Linked DNA regions of Labrenzia sp. PHM005. The protein of the gene in region 2 interacts with the protein of the main gene of each other region in a pairwise test. Links are inferred from orthologs where the notes say so. Each region holds a gene or a part of one and is shown on either strand. Other genes may lie near its edges.

Region 1 (11,611 bases), 920 kb from region 2 along the record:
TGGCAAGGAACGCCGCGTCGTTGACGAGGTTTTTGCCGGACGTACCAACAAAACCGGAAAACACGGGTCTGTCGAATGGGCCGTCAGCTGGTTTGCCGGCGACGGGTTCATCAGCTCTTATTGTAATACCGTCACCACACCGGAAGGCGGAACCCATGAAGCCGGTTTCCGCTATGCGCTGCTGCGCGGCCTCAAAGCCTATGGTGAGTTGGTCAACAACAAGAAGGCGTCCATCATCACAGGCGATGATGTCATGACGTCCGCTGGCGGCATGTTGTCGGTCTTCATCCGCGAGCCTGAGTTTGTCGGCCAAACCAAAGACAAACTCGCGACCAACGAAGCGACCCGGATCGCTGAAACGGCAGTCCGCGATGCTTTCGATCACTGGCTCACCGCCTCCCCCAACCAAGCCAACAAGCTATTGGAATGGGTGATCGACCGGGCTGAGGAACGTCTGCGCCGCCGTCAGGAAAAAGATGTTGCGCGTAAATCGGCTGTCCGCAAGCTGCGCCTTCCGGGAAAACTGGCCGATTGTTCCACCAACCAATCCGAAGGCACCGAGCTCTTCATCGTGGAGGGCGATTCGGCGGGCGGATCTGCCAAACAGGCGCGAAACCGGTCCAATCAAGCGGTCCTTCCCTTGCGCGGGAAGATATTGAACGTTGCCAACGCTGGCCGCGACAAACTCGCCGCCAATCAGCAGCTAGCGGATCTGATCCAGGCCCTCGGCTGCGGCACACGATCCGCATATGCAGAACCGGATCTTCGTTACGAAAAAATCGTCATCATGACCGATGCGGACGTCGATGGTGCCCACATCGCCTCGCTCCTTATCACCTTCTTCTATCGTGAAATGCCCGAGCTGATCCGCGGCGGCCATCTATACCTCGCCGTTCCGCCACTTTACCGCCTGAGCCAAGGTGGAAAAACTCTGTATGCCCGCGATGACATGCATAAAGATGAGCTTCTGGCAAAGGCCTTCAAAGGCAAGTCTAAGGTTGAGATCGGCCGCTTCAAGGGTCTGGGCGAAATGCTGCCGGCGCAGCTCAAAGAAACGACGATGGATCCGTCCAAACGTTCGCTTTTGAAAGTCAGCGTCGATGAAACCGCAATTGCTGATACCAATGACACGGTCGAACGGCTCATGGGCAACAAACCAGAAGCCCGCTTCCGCTTTATTCAGGACAATGCCGAATTTGCGGACGATTTGGACATTTAGGAAGGTTCTAATAAACCAACCGACAAATGGGCCCATACAAGACCGCTACTCCCTTGACTGTTGAGAGCGTGTCCCGTTTTCTGGGAAACGGAAGCATCACGCTTAGCGCTAAAATCTGTGATTTCAAAATGCGGAAACCGATTTCAATCAAACGCCATTTACACTAGCCGGACCTCCACACGCTTTGGGTTTTGAAATTAGTGAATACGCTAATATTAAGTCATTTGAGTACTTTCACTGATCGTGGAAGCCGCATTTTAAGGCAAATTAAGAAAGCCTATTAACTGAGATGGCAAAACACGCGCAGAAATACTGAACATTTCTAACATTTAACCTCGCCAATGCATTGACTTGGAAGCGAACAAATGTAGTGTGTGCGCACATCGGCGTAGGGTGGCTCGAGATGAGCTGCGGCCTTTACATCACAACATTCGGGCAAAGTGCTCCATGTCATTTAATACTCTCGGTCTGAGCGAGAAGGTCCTCGCTGCAGTTGATGCGGCAGGTTATAAAGATCCAACAGCCATTCAAGCAGGTGCGATCCCGCAAGTTCTTGAACGCAGGGACGTTCTTGGCATCGCCCAGACGGGAACCGGCAAGACGGCGAGTTTCACTTTGCCGATGTTGACGCTCTTGGAAAAAGGCCGGGCCCGTGCACGGATGCCGCGCACTCTGATCTTGGAGCCGACCCGCGAGCTGGCTGCTCAGGTCGAAGAGAATTTCGAGAAATACGGCACCAACCACAAGCTCAACGTTGCGCTTTTGATCGGTGGCGTCTCTTTTGCCGACCAGGATAAGAAGCTTGACCGGGGCACCGATGTCTTGATCGCTACACCTGGTCGCCTGCTCGACCATTTCGAACGCGGAAAACTGCTTCTGCAGGGCGTCGAGATTCTGGTGATCGATGAAGCCGACCGGATGCTCGACATGGGCTTCATTCCGGACATTGAGCGGATCTGCAAACTGATCCCGTTTACCCGCCAAACTCTGTTCTTCTCGGCAACCATGCCGCCGGAAATTCAACGTTTGACGGAAACATTCCTGCAGAACCCAGCCCGCATTGAAGTTGCTCCAACATCTTCAACATCTGAGAACGTCGCTCAGCGGCTGAAAGCATCTGCCTCCAAAGACTACGATAAACGCGCCACGCTGCGCGAACTTCTGGAAGATGCTGAAGATCTGAAGAACGCGATCGTATTCTGCAACCGCAAACGCGATGTTTCGACGCTGTTCCGGTCCCTGGAGCGCCACGAATACAATGTTGGTGCGCTTCATGGCGACATGGATCAACGAACCCGTATGATGATGCTTGAGAATTTCCGTAAAGGGAACATCAAGCTATTGGTGGCCAGTGACGTCGCGGCCCGCGGGTTGGACATTCCGGAAGTCAGCCACGTCTTCAATTACGACATTCCGATCAATGCGGAAGATTACGTCCACCGGATTGGCCGCACCGGACGCGCCGGCCGTTCTGGCACTGCCTACACGCTTGTGACTGACAGCGACCAAAAATATCTGAAAGCAATTGAAGAGCTCACAAAGCAATCCATTGATTGGATTGGCGAATCAATTGACTTCGAAGCCGCTGCCAAAGAACGCAAAGCCAAGCGCCGCACTTCCAAAACGTCAAAAACGGCCTCGAGCAACGACAACGAAGCGGCAGAGGCTAAACCCGCCAAAAAACGGGGTCAATCCCGCCGCCGCAATGAGACAAGTTCCGCTGAAGAAGCGGTTGAAGTAAAGCCGTCAACTGCAGGAGTTTCCACCATTTCTCAGAAATCTACTTCCAAGAAATCCCGGTCCGATAAATCCGCCCCTGCTTTCAGCGAAGGTGTGCACATCCCAGCATTCTTGCTGCGCGAACCCCGGCCGAAAAAAGCATCCTAACTCTGGGATATTGGTGACTTTAACAGGAGATTTAACCCGACTTTAAACCTTACGTCAGATCTTAGAGGCTAAGAATTGAGGCCGTGTGGGGCGGTTAACAATTCAGCTTCTGAGCGAGAGTAATTTGATGTCGGACAAGGACGATCACAACAGGACCATCGGATATGGTGAGTCCGCGGTGGGGTATATCAGAAAAAACACCTTACCTGCCTATCCGAGATCGTACGAACTCTGGTACACGTACGCTGCCGGCTACAATCAAGGTCTCAACCGGGCTATCAACGAAACCATCAAGGAAAACGGACGTATCAGCACCGACGAGATGCTGTCACTTTATGGCCGTTTCCTGTCACCGACCCGCCTCGGCGACCGTTTGGATGACGTCGGCAACAAAGTTTCCCGCGAAGTTGAAGAAATCGTCGAAACTCTGAAACTCAGTGCGGATGCGACCTCAGACTACGGCAGTGCGCTTGAGCAGGCCGGTCTAAAAATTTCCAGCATCACAGACCCAGACAAGCTGAAACTTTATGTCACGCATTTGGTGAAGTCGACGCAAAATGCGGTCGCTTCGAATCGCAAGCTGGAGAGTCAGCTGCTTGAATCGAAGAAACACATCGAAAACTTGCAGTCGTCGCTTGAAGCGATCCGGTACGAGTCCTTGATTGACGAACTGACCACACTGAACAACCGCAAGCATTTCGACAACTCGCTTGAAAAGGTCATTCGCAATTCGGAAGAAAGCCGCCGCGGTTTCTGCCTTCTGATGACTGATATCGATCATTTCAAGAAGTTCAACGACACCTATGGCCACCAAACAGGTGATCAGGTTCTCCGTCTTGTTGCCTTGTCGGTCAAACAGAATATCAAAAGCCAGGACATAGCCTGCCGGTATGGTGGTGAAGAATTCGCGATTATCCTGCCGCACACCGAATTGGATCAGGCGGTCGAGATTGCTGAGAAAATCCGGGCAGCGGTTATGGCCAAGGAGTTGGTCAAACGTTCAACCGGTGAGAATCTCGGACGCGTTACCATCTCAGCAGGCGTTGCCGCTTTTGGTCAGAACGATTCTGCCCATTCCATAATTGCCCGCGCGGATGAGGCGATGTATGCAGCCAAAAACGCCGGCCGCAACCTTGTCCGTACTGAAAAAGATCTTCAGCAGGAAAACGTCGCCTGATGTGAAGCGACGCTGTTTTTTTATACTTTCAGACTATTTGACGGCATCTAGCCCCATTTGCCAAAAACCGGATTCTAGGCGGCTGGCTTTTTCAAAGAGAGACGACAAACGCGGATAGCGGGCTTTGGTCAGATAGACCTCGGCGGTCTTATCCATCCATTCAGCAAATCCTTGCGCCAATTCCTGGTACTCGTCGCTGCCGTATTCGTTGATCCAGCGCGTATAGGGATTGTCTTCTGTCTCTGAACCTTTGTTTTTCAGCGCTGCACCAATTTCCGCATATCCAATAATGCAGGGCGCCAGCGCGGCTTGCAGATCCAGCAAATCCCCTGCCATGCCCGCATCCAACACAAACCGTGTGTAGGCCATTGTCGGCGTGTCTTCCGGCGCGCTTTCTATGTCCGAGCGCGACATGCCCCAGGATCCGCACAGTTCCAAATGAAGATCCAGCTCCACATCAAGGATGGCTTTGACACCTTCCAGCGATTGCCTCATGTCGTCAACAGTTGGGCTCTTGTAGATGCCGAGCGCGTAAGCTCGGGCAAATTGGATCAAAAACAGGTAATCCTGCACCAGATAATGTTTGAAAGCCTCTAGGGGCAATTCGCCTGTGCCAAGTTGCTGGACAAACGAATGATCGACATAGTCGGCCCATTGCGGAGCCGCGTCGGCTTTCAGCCGCTCAAAAAGTTTCACGTTGCCACCTTCGGGAAAGATAATAGAGGGTCAGGATCTCGCGTGGACACTGAGGTCGGCAGCCTGCAAAGACACCGATTCACCACAGCCGCAGGCGGAGACTTCATTTGGATTTTTGAAGACGAATCCGGACCGGAATTTGGTCACTTCGAAATCCATTTCCGTACCGAGCAGAAACAGAACAGCAGACGGATCGACAAAGATCTTGGCGCCCTTGTCCTCAATCACATCGTCGCCTGGCTTGGCTTCTTCCACCAAATCCATGGCGTATTCCATGCCGGCACAGCCGCCTTTTTTGATTCCCACGCGCAAGCCGAGCGCTGGCTTATCGGAATTATCGACAAGCTCGTTTACCCGCTCAGCCGCGGCATCGGTCAATGTCATAACCTGGAATTTTCCGGCAGACGCCATCATATCCTCACAGCTGTTCGCGATCAGAGAACTTGATATAGGAACTCAGCTTAAGATTCCAAAGTAAAGAACTCAATACCAGTTGAGCGCAACTTTGGCTTCATCGGACATGCGGTCCGGCGTCCACGGCGGATCAAACACCATATCGACATTCACAGGACCAACGCCGGCCACGGAAGCGACTGCGTTTTCCACCCAGCCCGGCATTTCGCCCGCGACCGGACATCCTGGAGCCGTCAGCGTCATGTCGATGTTGATCGAGCGGTCGTCCTCGATATCAACCTTGTAAATCAGGCCGAGTTCATAGATATCGCAAGGAATTTCGGGATCATAGACCGTCTTGATCGCGCTGATGATGTCAGTGGTCAGCTGCTCCAGCTCTGCCGTGGGAATCGCACTTGCAGACGGAACGTCCGCCTTCAGTTCCGTGCTGTCCGCAGCTGTGTCGATGGTGTTGGCGTTTTCCATTGACGTCCGTCCTTACCCGAAAAAACTCTGGGCCTTCAATAAGGCCTCATAAAGCGCGTCGACTTCATCGCGCGTGTTGTACATGCCAAAGCTTGCCCGGCATGTAGAGGTTACACCGTATTTTGCCAAGAGGGGCTGGGCACAATGTGTTCCCGCGCGCACCGCGACACCCGACCGGTCGATGATCGTCGACACATCATGGGCATGCGCGCCTTCAATCTCGAAGGAGATAATTGCCCCCTTCCCTGGTGCATCGCCGAAAATGCGCAAGGAGTTGATCTGCCGCAGCTTTTCATGGGCATAGACTTTCAGGTCCTCTTCATGGCGCGCGATGTTTTCACGGCCAATCGAATCCATGTAGTCCAATGCGGCTCCTAGGCCGATGGCCTGCACGATCGGCGGTGTGCCGGCCTCAAACCGATGCGGCGGGGCATTGTAGGTGACGTTGTCCTCGGTCACATCAAGGATCATCTCGCCGCCGCCCTGAAACGGCCGCAGAGCCTCCAGACGTTCTTTCTTTCCGTAAAGAGCGCCAATGCCAGATGGGCCATACACTTTGTGGCCGGTAAAGACATAGTAGTCGCAGTCAATGTCTTGAACATCGACCGGCATGTGAACCGCCGATTGACTGCCATCGACAAGAACCGGGATGCCGCGTTCATGGGCAATCCGGCAGACTTCCTTGACCGGAACAACCGTGCCCAAAACGTTGGACATATGGGTGATCGCAACCAGCTTGGTCCGCTCAGTAAGCGCGCTTTCGAAGGCCTCCAGATCGAAGGATCCGTCTTCGCGCACATAAACCCACTTCAACTTCGCGCCGTGCCTTTCTCGGTGGAAGTGCCACGGCACAATGTTGGAATGGTGTTCCATGATGGACAGAACGATCTCGTCGCCCTCATCAAAGAACTTACCGCCCAAACCATAGGCAACCAGATTGATGGCTTCAGTGGTGCCTTTGGTGAAAACGATGTTGTCGGTCGATTCCGCGTTCAAAAAACGCCGGACCTTTTCCCGGGCCGCTTCATAATTGTCGGTCGCCGTGTTGGACAAGTAATGCAGGCCGCGGTGCACATTGGCATATTCATGCGAATACGCATGCGTCACCGCATCTATCACCGCCTGAGGCTTTTGCGCCGACGCGCCGTTGTCCAAATAGACCAGTGGCTTGCCATAAACCTCTCGCGAGAGGATCGGAAAGTCCTTTCGGATCGCTTCAACGTCGTAAGACGCCGGTGTAATGGTCTCAGTAGCGGTTGCGACCGTCATGCGGCGCTGCTCCTTGTTCAATCAGCTTTTCGACAATCAGTGACCAGCAAGCCAGTCGCGCACCCGCGCTTCCAGGCCCTCCGTCACATCGTCTTCGCCATATTCTTCAATCGCTTCCGACAAGAACGCCAAAACCAAAAGGGTTTTTGCCTCGTCTTCCGGAATGCCCCGAGCACGTAGATAAAACAGCAGGTCTTCGTCAATTTGACCGCTGGTCGCACCATGGGCACACAGAACATCGTCGGCAAAGATTTCCAGTTCCGGCTTATTCGCCATCTCCGCTTCCTCTGAGAGGAGCAGAGCCTGCGTCATCATTTCACCATCGGTCTTCTGGGCATGCTGAGCCACATTGATCCGGCCTTGATAAACGCCCCGCGCCCGGCCATCGAGAACGGTTTTGAAGAACTCACGGCTGTTACAATGCGGGACAGCATGATCGACAATCAGGGTCTGGTCAGCCAGATCCTCGCCGCCAGCCATGGAGACACCATAGATCTTGGCTTCGGAGTTTTCGCCAGTGAAGTTGACGAACTGCTGATTGCGGACAAACCGCGGACCGGCGATGAAGCCAAGCGATTTGAACTCCGCATCCGCGCCAAGTGTCGCGATACTTGTGTAAAGATGCGCGGCGTCGGATTTGCCAGCGATCACGCGGGTTGCTGCAAGCTGAGCATTGTCGGCGACGGAATAATCGAAAACAGTATTGATTTCGCCGTTCCCTGTGTCCCCGGTGAAGCTTTCCAGCAGATGGAGTTTTGCGCCCTTGCCGACCACCACCTTGTTACGGACAGCTTGCGCACCGGATGCCGTTGCCAGTTGGATCAGTTCCACCGGTTTGGACACTTCCGCGCCATCCTTGACGGTCAGGATTACGCCGCCCTGAACAAAGGCCGTGTTGAGGGCAACAACACCATCGCTTGCTCCGGTCTTCGGAAAGGAAAGCGCCTGCGCGCCCTCTTCCCCAGCCAAGAAATCGGCCATGTTGCTTACGGTAACACCTTCACCTGCCAGAGCCTCTGCATCAGACAGCGCGGGGAGATAGGATCCGTTTGCCAAAACAATCTTGTAACGGTCCAGATCGGCAAAGGTCTCCAGGAAATTCAGAGCATTTTGGGCGTCAGATTGTTCGGTCCCGGCTGCCAGAGGAGCCGCGGATTTCATAAATGCCCGCAAATCAGAGTATTTATATTCTTCCACCCGCCGGTGCGGCAGGCCCTTGTCGCGGATTTGGCTAAGCGCGCCCTCACGCAGAGCCGCAACGGCGACCGAGCCTGGAAGGGCATCCTTCGCAGCCTCAAACCGTGCAATCAGATCGGTTTCAGCCTGGGTGTTCTTGATGGGAACAGTCGCGTTCATCTCGCTCTAAACTCCCTTAAGCGGCCGTATCGATGTAATCGGCGTAACCGTTTTTCTCCAGCTCAAGCGCCAGGTCTTTATCGCCCGTTTTCACGATCTTGCCTTTGGATAAAACGTGGACAACATCGGGGACAATGTGATCGAGAAGACGCTGGTAGTGGGTGATCACAACCATGGCCCGTTCAGGAGACCGCAGTTTGTTGACGCCTTCCGACACGATCCGCAGGGCATCGATGTCCAAACCGGAGTCGGTCTCGTCCAGCACACAGAGTTTCGGCTCCAGCAGAGACATCTGCAGGATCTCGGCCCGCTTCTTTTCGCCGCCGGAGAAACCGACATTCAGCGGGCGCTTCAGCATATCCATGGAAACGTTCAGGTAGTTTGCCGCTTCCTTGACGCGCTTCATGAAGTCCGGAATTGACAACTTGTCTTCGCCGCGCGCTACGCGCTGTGCATTCATGGCTGTCTTTAGGAATTCCATGGTGGCAACACCCGGAATTTCGATCGGGTATTGGAATGCCAGGAACATGCCGGCTGCAGCCCGCTCATCCGGCTCCATCTCGAGCATGTTTTCACCGTTGAACAGGATCTCTCCCTCGGTGACTTCATAGTCGTCCTTGCCGGCCAGAATGTAAGACAGCGTCGACTTGCCGGATCCGTTCGGGCCCATAATGGCATGAACTTCGCCGGCGTTGATCGTCAGATCAATGCCGCGCAGGATTTCCGTTTCATCTTCCGCGATGCGCGCGTGCAGGTTTTTGATCTCAAGCATTGAGATGTGTCCTTGTAATACGTTGGGCAATCGCCCGAATAGTCATTCAAATAGTGGAGCGATTACCCCACAGACCCTTCCAGGCTGATCGAGATCAGTTTCTGAGCTTCCACGGCAAATTCCATCGGCAGCTGCTGGATGACGTCCTTGACGAAGCCATTGACGATAAGGGCGACTGCCTCTTCCTCGTTCATCCCGCGCTGCAGGCAATAGAACATCTGGTCGTCCGAAATCTTTGAGGTGGTCGCCTCGTGTTCGAACTGGGCAGATGCGTTTTTGCTCTCGATATAAGGCACCGTATGCGCGCCGCACTCCTGGCCGATCAGCAGAGAGTCACACTGCGTGAAGTTCCGCGCATGTGATGCCTTGCGGTGCGCGGAAATCAGACCCCGGTAGGTGTTTTCCGATTTACCGGCGGAAATGCCCTTTGAAATCACCCGGCTCGATGTGTTCTTGCCGAGGTGGATCATCTTGGTGCCCGAGTCGATCTGCTGGTGACCGTTAGACACCGCAATCGAATAAAACTCTCCGCGCGAACCATCGCCGCGCAGGATGCAGGACGGATATTTCCAGGTGATCGCCGATCCAGTCTCAACCTGGGTCCAGGAAATCTTGGAATTCTTGCCCCGGCAATCGCCACGCTTGGTGACGAAGTTGTAGATGCCGCCCTTGCCTTCGCTATCGCCCGGATACCAATTCTGGACGGTGGAGTATTTAATCTCCGCATCGTCCAGGGCAATCAGCTCAACGACCGCGGCGTGCAGCTGGTTTTCATCGCGCTGTGGTGCCGTGCAGCCTTCCAGATAGGAAACGTAGGATCCTTTGTCGGCGATAATCAGCGTGCGCTCGAACTGGCCGGTATTCTGCTCGTTGATCCGGAAATAAGTCGACAGCTCCATCGGGCAGCGCACGCCCTCGGGAATATAGACGAAGGACCCATCGGAGAAGACAGCCGAGTTCAGCGTCGCATAATAATTGTCGGTGACCGGAACCACGGAGCCGATGTATTTTTTCACCAGGTCCGGATACTCACGCATGGCCTCAGAGATAGAACAGAAGATGACGCCGGCCTTCTTCAGCTCTTCCTTGAAGGTCGTCACAACGGAGACGGAATCAAAGACGGCATCCACAGCCACCCGGTTTTCCGGGGCAACACCTGCCAGAATTTCCTGCTCTTGCAGCGGAATACCGAGCTTTTCATAGGTTGCCAGAAGCTCCGGATCGACTTCATCCAGGCTCTTCGGACCTTCGACGGATTTCGGCGCGGCCCAATAATAAAGATCGTCAAAATCGATCTTGGGATAGGAAACACGGGCCCAGCTCGGCTCTTCCATCTGTTGGAACCGGCGCAGCGCATCAAGACGCCATTCCGTCATCCATTCCGGTTCGTCCTTTTTGGCGGACAAAAACCGGATGGTTTCTTCAGAAAGACCCTTTGCGCCTTTTTCGGACTCAATGTCCGTCACAAAGCCGTATTTATACTGGTCAACATCGATGGCTTTCACCTGTTCGATGGTTTCCTGTACAGCTGGCATCGCTTGCCTCCAATTGGCGGACCTTTTGTCCGCAGCTTCCTAACTCATTCGCCTCGCCCAAACGCATGGACAGAAGCCATTTCGGTCAGCGGCGCACCGCTGAAATTCACTTTTTAAGCAGCCTGGTGCCGCGCCTCCGGATTCAACCGGTCGACAATCTTCGGCCAGATCTCCAGGAATCGCGCCACATCTGCTTCACTGGTGTCCCAGCCCATGCTGATCCGTAGCGCGCAACGGGCGGTCTCTTCGTCCACATTCATGGCCGTCAGAACATGTGACACAGAGACTTTGCCCGAAGAACAGGCTGACCCCGACGACAGTGATACGCGCTCAAGGTCAAAAGCGATCAGTGCTGTTTCAGCAGAAATGCCGTGAACTGCGAAACAAACCGTGTTGGCGAGCCGATCTGCGCCCTCTCCGAAGATGATTGTTTGCGGGCAAACAGCGCGCAAGCCCTCTTCCAGCCTCGTCCTCAGATGCAGGAGATGGCGTGTTTCGGCCGCTTCCTCAAGGGCTGAAATTGCCGCAGCGCCAAATCCAGAAATGGCAGCGACATTTTCCGTTCCGCCGCGGCGCCAATTCTCCTGACCACCGCCGACCATTAGCGGAGCCGGAACCCGGGCCGTTGAGCGGACGACAACGGCACCAATGCCTTGCGGACCACCGAATTTATGTGCCGACAGGGTGATGACATCTGCCTGCCAAGCTTCCACATCAATCGGCATCCGGCCGGCAGCTTGGACCGCGTCGACATGGAAGAAATGGCCATATTGTTGTGCAAGCGCGCCAATGTCTGAGAGCGGCTGAACAACCCCGGTCTC
Region 2 (11,826 bases):
ACAATCCGTTTTTGGAAGCCCGGACGTTTATTCGTCTATTGTTGGCGGCTCTATGTTTGATCAGCTGCTCCCGGCGCAAAGCCTTCATCTGGCGACGAGTTTCAATGCCATCGGTTTCCTGTCGCGAAAACCGGTGGCTCAACTCCCCGGATACATTCTGCCAAACGGGCCCAGCGTGGCCCGCGCCAACGGCTTTGTCTCAGAGGAGGACAGGACTGCATTCACCAAACTTGCAAGAGAAGATATCGCCACTTTTTTGAAAGCGCGGGCAAAAGAGCTCGTACCCGGCGGAAAACTGCTGCTTCAGGTCTTCGGCGGCAACGAAACGGCCCGAACCTGCGATGGGATCTACGACCTCTTAAACGATGCTGTTCTGGCCTTTGTCGAAGATGGGACAATCTCACGAAACGTCTATGAAGCTTATTACCAACCGGTCTATATGCGCTCGCTGGATGAGCTGACAGGTCCGGTCACCGATCCGGTTTTGGGCGCTGCCGGGCTTTTTGAGTTGTACAAAGCGACGTCCTACGAAATCCCGGTGTCATTCAACACTGATTTCGAAGCAGATGGCGATCTGGACCGGTATGCAAAAGGGTATGTGAATTTCTTCCGCGCATTCACCGAGGCAGTTTTAAGGCAAGCCTTGCCCGACAACGATGGCCGGGACATTTTGGTGGAACAGATCTATGCCAAAGCTGGGGAACTACTAAAGAAAGACCCGCAGCTTTATCCCTTCAGATACATCGCCATTGCAGTTCTTTTGACCCGCACGGCTGACTGACATTTCGACAGACTTTATTTCTTCTGGCAGGCATCCCTTCATCAGGGCGCCCTTTATCGGCAAAGACTTAAGAATTGGCCGCCAGTTTTCTGCGACCGGTTGGTGTGTCTTGGTCGGAGTCAGTATCATACGAAGTTGTATCGGCTGCGGCATCGGCAACAAAGGCCCTCAAATCAGCTTCGGTATCGGCCTCCTCCTCGTCTGAGCTGCTGGCAAGAGTCACTTGATTTCTACCGCCGGCTTTTGATGCATAGAGCGCGTCGTCGGCAGACTTGATCAGCTCCTGCGGCATAGTTCCATGTTTCGGATGTGCGGCAACTCCAAGCGAAATCGTAATCCGTGGAAGATTCTTTTCGCCATAGCGTACTGTAATCGCTTCAACTTTTGACCTAAGGGTTTCCGCAAAATCAGCTGCAAATTCTTCGGAAACCTCCGGCAGCAAGATCATGAATTCTTCGCCACCCAAACGGCACGGCAGTTGGTCACCATCACACGCATCTTCAAGTGCAGTACCAACAGCGCGCAACACCATATCACCGGCGTCATGGCCGTGATTGTCATTGAACTTCTTGAAATGATCCACGTCGACAGAAACAAGTGAAACCGGATGGCCTTTGTATTTTGAAGCTTCCAACTGCTTGCGCAGGCTATCGGTGAAGTGGCGGCGGTTATAAAGACCAGTAAGCGGATCCCGGATAGACTGATTATGCAGCTCATCTCGCATTCTAGTGTTGGCGATCGCAAGACTGATTTGCTCGGCAGCCATTTGGGCCAGTTTCCGCCGTTTGGCGAAGGCGGTGCTATCCAGTTCTTCAGCAGGTGTCAGATGCATCAGGCCAACAGTTTCACCATGCGCTAGAATTGGCAGGCACACATAGGCTCCTTCTTCCCGCGGATCGACGTGATCACAAGTGAAATTGATGACGTTGTCGCCGTGAACATAGGTCCGGCCGCGCCGAAGACCCCAGCATGTGTCTGGCCGGATGTGATCTTCCAATGTCGCACCGTTCCATGAGCAAGCACCGTCCAGAACATCTCTCGAATTGGAATAGACGTAGATGGAACCGCGGCAGTCTGGGAGCAGTTTGGTCATGAATTTGCTGACCATATGAAAAAGTTCGTCAAGCGAATTCGACGATTGTAACCACTCGTTCAACTCAGAAAGCAGCTTGATTTCCTGGTTTAATGCCTGCTGGCGCTGGGTCTCCTGTTGCTCCTGCTTCTGCATCTGCAGCATCTGCTCCTTGAAGGCATTGAAGGCCCGGCCGATATCACCAATTTCGTCTTGGCGTTTGCTGGAGAGATTTGCTTCATAGTCCCCCCGGGACAGGCTGTAGAGCGCATTGACGACTTCCAACAGCGGCGCGGCAATCGTCCGCCGGCCAATGACCATGGCAAACAAAAAGGACAAAACAGCGGATCCCAGAGAAATCGAAATGGTCTGCTGAAGAGCCTGCCTTTCATAAGCCAGCGCAGCATCGGCGGCCTCTTTAGCAAGGGCCTGAACCCGGAAAAGAAGATTTTCCAATTCCCGGTCGAACGCAGTATGAGCCTCTTCCACATTTGCAAGAACAGCTTCAGCTTTTTCGATTTGCCCAAGCCGTGCATGGTCAAGTGCTTCCTGGGATGTCACCCCGTAGCGGATGTTTTCCTCCGCAATCTTGCTCAATATATTGATCACTTTAGTGAATTCGGTGACCTGTACATCAGTTTTTGCCAGCAGCAGCGCTCCACGCGCAATCTCCATGGCCTCACCGAACTCTTCCTTGATTTCCACTGATAGGACTGAAAAGCGGGCCTCGGCCTCTGCGATGGTTTTTTTGGTGCTGTAACTGCCATTCGCCCGCAAGCGCATCATGCGCTCCATAAGGAGCGACTGTTCCAGTCTGTGTGTTGTCACATGACCAAGGGCCTCGGTCAGCGGTACCTCGGCTTCGGCCACAAACTGGATTTCCTGACCAATCTGCCTGATCTGGTAGATCCCGACACCTGACGCGGCGACCACAAAAAATATGCAAAAAGAGACGATCGTAAGAATTTTCGCCATCACGGATGATCTGAAATTAAAAGACGATCGCATTCGAAACTCCTAGGTCACAGCCCAAGTTTCCGCTACGAAAGTAAATACGACCTTAGGGAAGTGAGGATATCTTTCCTACAACTTGAATACAGCGAACCAGGACACGGTCGCGTTCAGCAAAAACACTTATTATAAGACAAAATAATCAATTATTTCAAATAGATACAAAATCTCTTTGCGCCTGACGACAAAAGAAAAACTAACTTAACAGAAAGTTTCAAAAAACAATAAAACACACAAGTTACATGGTCAATTTGGACAGGGTCGAACGCATCAGACACCATCCTGCGGCGGATATCCGCCACAGGGTTACTTGAAACCGCATCGGATTATTCGCCGCGAAGCACCATGACCGAACACGGTGCGTGACGGACGATGTGAGCGGCGTTGGACCCGATGAAGTAGGTCGACAGACCCGGTTTGTGCGAGGTCATCAGAACCAGATCACACGATGCTTTTTCAGCTTCCTCGATCACTTCATGATAGACGGACCCAACCCGCACGGTGACATCCAAGGCACCAGCCGGCACATCCAAGGCATCGCCAACTTCTTGCAAGATGCCAGCTGTTTCCTTCATTTCGCGCTCTTGAAAGCCCTCAGGCAACTGGCTGGCAACAAAGCTCTGCACTTCCGGACAAACAGCAAGCAAATGAATTTTGGCGCCGTAGTCACGGGCAAGTTGCGAAGCTTTGGCCAATGCGTCATCGGCAAACTTCGGTTCAGCAGGATCTATCGGAACTAGGATTTTCTGAAACATGGCATGCCTCCTTTACTCTATTGTGAGGAGAGTCATGACGTTCTGGCGGGTTTTATGCCATGAGAAATGTCAATTAGCCTTCTGGTTGTCCAAAATACCGCCCCGGTGTCACCCCAAAAGCCTTTCGGAAGGTGGCCACGAAAGCACTCGGCCCTTCATATCCAAGTTTATGCGAGACATCAGATACGCTCCGCCCAGCTGCCAGCAGTTCCAGGGCCCGGAATAATTTCACCTGCCGGCACCAGGTCCGGTAGTTCATGCCGGTTTCTGCCTTTATCCGCCGCTCAAAGGATCTCACGGACATGGCGCTCTTAGCGGCGGCCTCGGCGAGCGCCGGAACATGCGCGGGACAGCGCACCAACCCATCGCACAACTCTCTCAGTTTTGGATCTTGCGGCATTGGCAATTGAAGGGGCGCTGCCGGCAGCATTTTCAGTTGATCCAAAATGACGTCCGCGATCCGCCCGGCCGGTCCATCAGCGGTTTCCGCGCGCGGGTAGGACATGAACTCCAGAATCAAGGCACGCAACAAGGTGGTCACTTGAATGACCTGCGCGGTCTTCGGCAAATCCTGGGCATAGTCGTAATTGACATAGACGAACCGGATGTCCGTATCAGTCAGATACCGGGTTTCATGCGCAATCCGGGGAGGCAGCCACACAGCCCGCTCCGGCGGGGCGAAAAACGTTCCAATTTCGGTATCAATCGCGATTGAGCCTTTTACGACGTGAAAGAGCTGGGCTGAATCGTGAGAGTGCCAGCCATTGTGGCCCGGTCCTGCTCTTTGGCTGTTGGCATAACCGATGATTTTCGCCTTCACCTCATGATCGGGAAACGCGGAAAGCTCCGGATGGATTGACATGCCTTGCCTCTTGAACTGCTACATGGATTTGGCGAAACGGAAACATATCATGACAAAACAGCGCTAACACGCAAGAGCTTTATCGCTGTAGACACAATCCGCAGCGCTGCCAGTAATCACTCTTTGGCTGAATGGAATGACCTACTTTACACAAAGCATAAACACGGACGGCCAGACCGGCTGGCGATCCCCCGCTGTCCTCTTGATGATCATGGCCGGCGCCATGCAGCTGTCTTTTGCTGCCTGGTGGAACCTGATGAATAATTTCGCCGTCCAGGAATTGGATTTCACTGGGCGCGAAATCGGCATGCAGCAATCGATCCGCGAGATTCCGGGTTTCTTGAGTTTTTTGGCTGTCTATCTCCTGCTTGTCATGCGGGAGCAGACACTCGCCTACCTGTCGTTGCTTTTGCTCGGCATCGGCGTTGCCATTACAGGCTACTTTCCAACAGCGCTCGGCTTCTACATTACCACGCTGATCATGTCGATCGGGTTCCATTATTATGAAACCATGGCCCAGTCGCTATCGCTTCAATGGTTGCCGAAGGCAACGGCTGCAGCCAGTATGGGCAAGATCCTTGCGGTCGGTTCCTTTGCCCAGCTGATTGCCTACGGCTTGATTTTCATCGCCTGGAAGATGTTCGATCTGTCCTTCACGGTTGTCTTTGCGATTGCTGGCGGGCTGACGCTGGTCGTTCTGGCTTTCCTGATCATGGCGTATCCGCATTTCAAGGAAGGCGTGCCCCAGCACAAGAAAATCATCCTGAAGAAACGCTACTGGCTATATTACGCCCTCACCTTCATGGCCGGAGCCCGGCGTCAGATCTTCACGGTGTTCGCTGGTTTTCTGATGGTCGAACGCTTTGGCTACGATGTACACGAGGTTGCTGGGTTATTCCTGATCAACGGCGTCTTCAACATGCTGCTGGCGCCCAAAATCGGTAAGCTGATCGTGCGCTTCGGTGAACGTAAGGCTTTGATCCTGGAATATGTCGGCTTGATCGGTGTCTTTGTCACATATGCATTTGTCACCAACGCAACATTGGCGGCGACCCTCTACGTCATCGACCACGCGTTTTTTGCCATCGCGATCGCAATCAAGACCTATTTCCAGAAGATTGCCGATCCAGCAGACATTGCACCGACCGCCGGTGTTGCCTTTACAATTAACCACATCGCCGCTGTGTTTATCCCGGTACTGTTCGGCTTGATCTGGCTGATATCCCCAGCAGCGGTCTTCTTGGCTGGCGCAGCTATGGCAGCCGTCAGTTTGTTCCTCGCCACGTTAATCCCGTCTAATCCGGATGACGGCCGGGAGGTCGACTGGTGGTTCAAGCGGCCAGTTGCCCAACCGGCAGAATAGTCGAACAAAAAAACCCGCCGGAGTATCCCGGCGGGCTTTTTTTATCTCAATAAGTAGACTGTCTTAGGCCTGACGCTCAGGAACATGAACGACCAAACCGTCCATTTCGGCCGTCACCTTGATCTGACAAGATAAGCGCGACGTCGGCTTCACATCATAAGCGAAGTCGAGCATGTCCTCCTCCATCGGTTCGGCAGATCCGGTTTTGCCCGACCAGGCGTCGTCGACATAAACATGGCAGGTTGCACAGGCACAGGCACCGCCGCATTCGGCCTCAATGCCTTGCACCATGTTCTTGATGGCATTTTCCATAACCGTGGAACCTTCCGCAGCGTCCACATCGGTGCGGGCCCCATCGGCGGTGACAAAGGTGATTTTTGGCATAGTCGCGTCCAAGAATAGAAATAGGTCTCTCGTCGACCCGACATAAAGGTTCCCGACAAAAGGTCAAGGACCATGCCGTATTTGCGCTTGTGTAAGCCGCTTGGAAGACCGTTAGCCTTCCAGTAAATCGCAGATATATCCGTTGGCTTCGTCCACAGCCGCAACCAAACGTTCTGTTGGCGCATTTGCGGCGGTTTTCATGTTCCCTTCCAGGCTCTCGCATGCCGTGGCGACGCGCTGCGCACCAATTGCCCGCGCAGATCCTTTTAAAGTGTGCACCAGGTCCATGCGCGCAGCTGTGTCAGTCTCGCTCTCAAGCCTTTCAAGGGTTAAGCGTGACTGGGACTTGAACAGATGCAGGACCTGAACTTCCAGATCCCTGTTGCCAAGCGTATTTGTGGCCAGTTGCACCAGATCAATTGGTGCTTCGGGACTGGCGCGGCCTGCAACGCGCGCCATCGAAGAAGGGGCCATGAGGGTGCTCCGAAATACTCATTACCTGCCTGACGGCACCCTGCCGCAAGCTTTATCTGCCCGTGATTGTGACGCGAAGACCCAAACGCACGGTTAAATCAGACCCCAACAGACCGTGTTTGCGCCCATGTCCCCAAAAAATTGCTTTTTTGGTTAATGGGCTTTAACTCCCGCCGCATGATCACACTAAAAAAAGGCTTGCAAATCGGCGGGTTTCCTGAATCGCTAAAATTTTAATAAAATGATTCGTATTAACGTTCTTCGTTTTTTTGACTTGCGGTCAATATTTCGAGTGCGTCAGGCGTGAGCTTACAAACCAGCCAATCAGGCTTGATTGGGTTGGAAAACCAAGGCTCTGCCCACCCCGCATCGATGCAGGAACGGATTGTACGAACCGGGAACTGACGCCCTTGATCATCAAACAGAGGCAATTTTCCGCCAGGCTGACTCACTCCGCGATTCAACCACCGCTTTTGTGCAGGGGTTAATTTGCCCGCATCAAGTTCAAACCTTTTTATCCCCTTCGGGGCACTTTCCGTTGCGTTCACTTCCTTCATTTTCGGCATCAGACCCCTCTCCTAAGTGATTCAGGCCATTGCTGTTTCTTGTTCGTTAGGAGAGAGTGTGCCATTACAGGAACTAATGCGGCAAGATGGGGAGTGTGCTGTTTACCATTTTGGTTGCAGCCGGTCAGCGGCGGCCCTCCTCTAACAACAGATCCAAACCGGAAACCTGTTAAAAATCACGGTTAGGATCAACGCATTCGGATGACCCTCATGGCAGCGACGGCTGACTGAGATCACCGGTGTGTAATGAGTACGGATGTGAGGCGACCCAAACATGGCAAATCCGACGAAGGCGAAAGATCCGGCGGAAGCAGCACTGTCTGCAGTTGAAGAAGCGCTGAAACTTGATTTCGGCGGTCCGGAAGCAACTCCCCCTGATGAGGAGCCTGATACTCAAGCCGAAGCGGCCCCGTCCCGGCGTGCGTCCAAAAAAGCGGACGAAAGTCAATCTGACCGCGACAATCAGCGCGGTTCTCGGCGCCGGAGCCGCGGAGGACGCCCGCCTGCGGCCAATGACGACCGCCGGAACATTGGCAACTTGATTTACGCGCTTCAGCGCCGGCCCTCGACAGCGCCATTTTGGGGGGCCTTTGCCCTGGCAGCAGTTTGGGCAGCTCTCGGCACGAGCCTCTTTATGTCGACCTTCGGCGAAAAGCTCGCTGCTGTCACTGACGCGCAATCCCTGCTCCAGTCTCCGGACATGATCCTCGCAGCCATCGGGATCGTCGTTCCGATTATCTTCTTCTTTGTCATGGCCATGATGATTTGGCGTGCGCAGGAAATGCGTATTGTCGCCCGCGGCATGACCGAGGTCGCCTTGCGCCTTGCCGAACCGGAAGACATGGCCAAGGAATCCATTCTCAGCGTCGGCCAAGCGATCCGCCGTGAAGTCGCTGCCATGGGCGATGGCATTGAACGGGCGATTGCTCGTGCCAGCGAGCTGGAAGTTCTCGTCCACAACGAGGTCTCCTCGCTGGAACGCTCTTACAATGACAACGAACTGAAGATCCGGTCACTGATCGAAGAATTGGTCACTCAGCGCGAAGCCATTGTCATGAACGCCGAGCGCGTGCGCGAGACCATTGCGGGCGCCCATGAGAACTTCGCATCACAACTGTCTGATACCTCTGGTGAATTGGGGTCCAACGTCGACCAAGCGACCCAACGCATGATCGACGCGGTCAACGAGCGCGTTGAAGAACTGACCAGCACTGTTGATGCCCGCATTGACTCTCTGGGCGCGACACTCAATGCCTCCGGCAACGAAATGGTGGAATCCCTCACAGTCCGCGCTGACGATTATGTTGCCCGCCTGTCCACCACCGGCACCGAGCTTGTCGAAAACCTGTCGCAGACCGGTACGACCATGTGGGAGACCCTCTCCTATCGCGGCAACGAAGTGAACGAACGCTTCTCAGAAACAGCAAACACGTTTGTTGAGACCCTCACAAAACAAGGCCTGGAGATCAACGAAACGCTTGCATCCTCCAGCTCCGAGGTCGTGGAAACCCTGAGCGGCAAGGCCGAAGAATTCCGCAACGCTCTGGAGACAACCGGCACACAGGTCGGTGACGTCATTACGGCGCGCGGCGAAGAAATCAATGCGAACCTGTCACTCACCTCCGGCCGTCTGATCGACACGATCACGTCACGGACCGAGGAACTGGTCACAACTGTCGATACCCGGGTGACCCATCTGGACGAGGCTCTGGCGGAAACCGGCAGCAGGGTGGTCGAAAGCATCTCCGAAAAAGGTCAGGCGGTTACCGACACCATTTCGATCCGCGGTGCCGAAATCGTCGAAACCCTGTCCAGCCGCTCCACAGAAGTCGCCGAGATCCTGCGCGGAACCGGTGAAAGCATCGTGGTTGATCTGTCCCTGCGCGGCGGCGAAATCGCCTCCAAATTGGACGAGACTGCAGGCTCGCTCACCGAGACCATTTCCGTGCGCGGCGGCGAACTTGCCGACAAACTGGACAACATTTCCGAGCGGATTTACACGGCCATTTCCATCAATGGCAGCGAGCTGGACGAACGTCTGGCGGCCCGCAGCAACGAGATGGCAACTATTCTGGAACAGCAAACCATCGGCTTCCGCGAAACGCTGGAAGGCGTTTCCGGCCAATTCGCAGCAAGCCTGGGCGAACAAACCGGTTCGCTTAACCAGAAGCTGGCGGAAACCGGGACACAGCTGGCCGAACTCATCGGCAGCCGCGGCGACCGGGTTGCGGGCGACATCAACGAAATCAGCGGCAAGATCGCAGAAACCATCGAAGTCCGCGGCCAGGCACTCAACGAAGGCCTCAGCAACCGCTTGGGCGAATTGGAAACCATCGTCACAGATCGCGGCGGTCAGCTGATCGATGCTTTCGACACCAAGACACTACTGCTCTCCGAAGCGCTCGACAGCCGTCTATCCACTCTGGATGTGACGTTCGAAAGCCGCATCGAAACCATGGACAGCAAACTCGGCGAGCGCATCGCGACCATGGATTCGTCCCTGGACCAGCGTTTCTCAACCATTGATACATCGCTGAACGAGCGCATCACCACGATGGACGCAACTCTTGGCGATCGCATCAGCACCATGGATGCCTCCCTGGAGCAGCGCTTCACAGCAATGGATACCTCCCTTGGCGAGCGCATCTCGGCAATGGACACATCGCTGGACCATCGCTTCACGACGATGGATGCAACCCTCGGTGATCGTATTTCCACTATGGATGCGTCGCTCGAACATCGTTTCTCCACTATGGACGTTTCGCTCGGGGAACGTATTTCGACAATGGACGCCTCTTTGGGCAGCCATATCAACACCCTGGATCTAACCTTGGATCAGCGTACGGCGTCGTTTGAAGCTGCGCTGGAATCCCGAACCCAGATCCTGGGCGATGCGATCGAACAGCGCACAAATGTCATCAGCGAAGCGCTGGAAGATAAAACACGCAACATCACCGATGTCCTGGCCGACCGCTCTGATGCGATCACCCTTCAGCTTGGTCAGCGCGTTGAAGCAGCCGGCAACACGCTGGCAGACCGTGCCGACGATATCAGCACCAAGCTGACATCCCATGTCGACAGCGCGGCTGCCGCCATGGCCGAGAAAGCTGAAGTTTTGTCCGCGACCATGACCAGTGGAACGGAACGAATTGACGAGACACTGGATGCCCGCGCGCGCCAGATCTCCGATACGTTGATTTCCCGGACCAAGGAAATCGCCCAGGCCTTCGTCGAAGGTCAGGACGAGATGACTTCCGCCCTCGACAACCGTCTGACAGAAGCCGGCACTGTTCTGGGCAAACAGAGCGAACAGCTGACTGAATCCCTGTCCGAGCGCATTGCCGAAATCAATGTTTCTCTTGGCGCGAAGGTCTTCGAAGTTGCCGAAACGCTTGACACCCGAGCAGGTCAGCTGGAAACAGTCTTGAACGAACGCCTGGAGAGCATCTCGGGCACTTTGACCGGCGAAAGCGAACGGGCCCGCGATATCCTGACTGCAGTGATCTCTGAAGCCGGGGCAACCCTCTCGACAGAAAGCACACGCTTGCGGGATATGGTTCAGGACGCTGTTGCAAGTGCAGTTGAGTCGTTGGCCAGCGAGCGCAGCAGAACCGTTGAGATTGTTGACGGTGCGCTTACAGACGCCACTACAAAGCTTTCCGGCGAAGGCGACCGGATGCGTCAGATCGTACTGGGTTCGGTCGGCGAAGCCCGTGGCATTCTGGTCGGCGAAAGCCAGAAAGCAGCAGACCAGATCAGCCAGACTATGGCACAGGCCACCGGTTCACTTACCGACGAAAGCCAGAAGGCGGCGCTTCAGATCAGCCAGACCATGGAACAAGCCACTGGGGCAATGTCTGGAGAAAGCGGCCGGATCCGCGACTTGGTGCTTGCCGCAGTTGGCGACGCGGCGCGGGCGATGGCTGCCGAAAGCGAGAAAGCACGGACACTCTATGCCGGTACGCTGGCTGAGTTCTCCGGTTCCCTCACCGGCGAAAGCGACAAGGTCCGCACCGAGCTTGCTGGTCTGATTGCAGAAATCTCCGGCAACCTGTCAGCGGAAAGCGAACAGGCCCGCTTGACGCTTGCCAAGACGCTCGAGGAAATCCGCGGGCAGATGTCCGGTGAGGCTGGCATGATCCGCGCCCGCGTCAACAGCGCGGTTTCTGAAGCCGCCAACCTTCTTGTCAACCGCGGCAATGAAGTGGCGGACGAGTTGCTCGAAAAGGCAACAGCCCTCAACGAGGCCTTTGGTGCCCGCTCCGGCGAATTGGCTAAGATCGTTGGCACCGATGGCAATGAACTTATCAGCGCCATCGAAACACGCGCCAATGACCTCACAGGACGCCTGTCTGAAGTTCATGGCGCGATCCTTGAGGCAATCACTGTCAAAGGCAAGGATGTCACTGACACCTTTGCCCACACAGGTCTCGATGCGACCCGTTCGCTGGTAGAAGCCGGGGACCGGATCGTTGCCTCCATCAACGAGCGCAGCGATCAGGCCACCCGCCTGCTCACAGATACCAAACTCCGGCTCGAGGCGGACGTTTCCGATATC

The links.
Region 1: the proteins of FJ695_RS13375 (region 2) and sufA interact in binary tests that used the Escherichia coli proteins (3 or more experiments, as listed by UniProt). The link is inferred for Labrenzia sp. PHM005 from one-to-one orthologs.

The regions. Positions count from the first base shown.
Region 1 is NZ_CP041191.1:3,898,541-3,910,151, reverse strand. What follows is about bases 3,687-6,390. They hold sufA (Fe-S cluster assembly scaffold SufA), read right to left. Parts: upstream 5,364-6,390; coding sequence 5,010-5,363; downstream 3,687-5,009. Other genes in these bases: FJ695_RS17680 (cysteine desulfurase), read right to left, coding at 5,871-6,390; FJ695_RS17685 (SUF system Fe-S cluster assembly protein), read right to left, coding at 5,463-5,858; tenA (thiaminase II), read right to left, coding at 4,317-4,979; FJ695_RS17700 (GGDEF domain-containing protein), read left to right, coding at 3,687-4,283. In the rest of the region: parE (DNA topoisomerase IV subunit B), read left to right, coding at 1-1,219; FJ695_RS17705 (DEAD/DEAH box helicase), read left to right, coding at 1,667-3,106; more of FJ695_RS17700, read left to right, coding at 3,234-3,686; more of FJ695_RS17680, read right to left, coding at 6,391-7,127; Fe-S cluster assembly protein SufD, read right to left, coding at 7,164-8,483; Fe-S cluster assembly ATPase SufC, read right to left, coding at 8,500-9,255; Fe-S cluster assembly protein SufB, read right to left, coding at 9,318-10,790; FJ695_RS17660 (cysteine desulfurase family protein), read right to left, coding at 10,904-11,611. UniProt on the Escherichia coli protein: Is able to transfer iron-sulfur clusters to apo-ferredoxin. Multiple cycles of [2Fe2S] cluster formation and transfer are observed, suggesting that IscA acts catalytically.
Region 2 is NZ_CP041191.1:2,980,856-2,992,681, reverse strand. What follows is about bases 4,569-7,487. They hold FJ695_RS13375 (2Fe-2S iron-sulfur cluster-binding protein), read right to left. Parts: upstream 6,229-7,487; coding sequence 5,908-6,228; downstream 4,569-5,907. Other genes in these bases: FJ695_RS13365 (hypothetical protein), read right to left, coding at 6,954-7,268; FJ695_RS13370 (Hpt domain-containing protein), read right to left, coding at 6,340-6,702; FJ695_RS13380 (MFS transporter), read left to right, coding at 4,618-5,844. Also shown: FJ695_RS13400 (hypothetical protein), read left to right, coding at 1-781; FJ695_RS13395 (diguanylate cyclase), read right to left, coding at 849-2,861; FJ695_RS13390 (universal stress protein), read right to left, coding at 3,191-3,619; FJ695_RS13385 (helix-turn-helix transcriptional regulator), read right to left, coding at 3,693-4,481; FJ695_RS13360 (antitoxin), read left to right, coding at 7,543-11,826. UniProt on the Escherichia coli protein: Ferredoxin are iron-sulfur proteins that transfer electrons in a wide variety of metabolic reactions. Although the function of this ferredoxin is unknown it is probable that it has a role as a cellular electron transfer protein.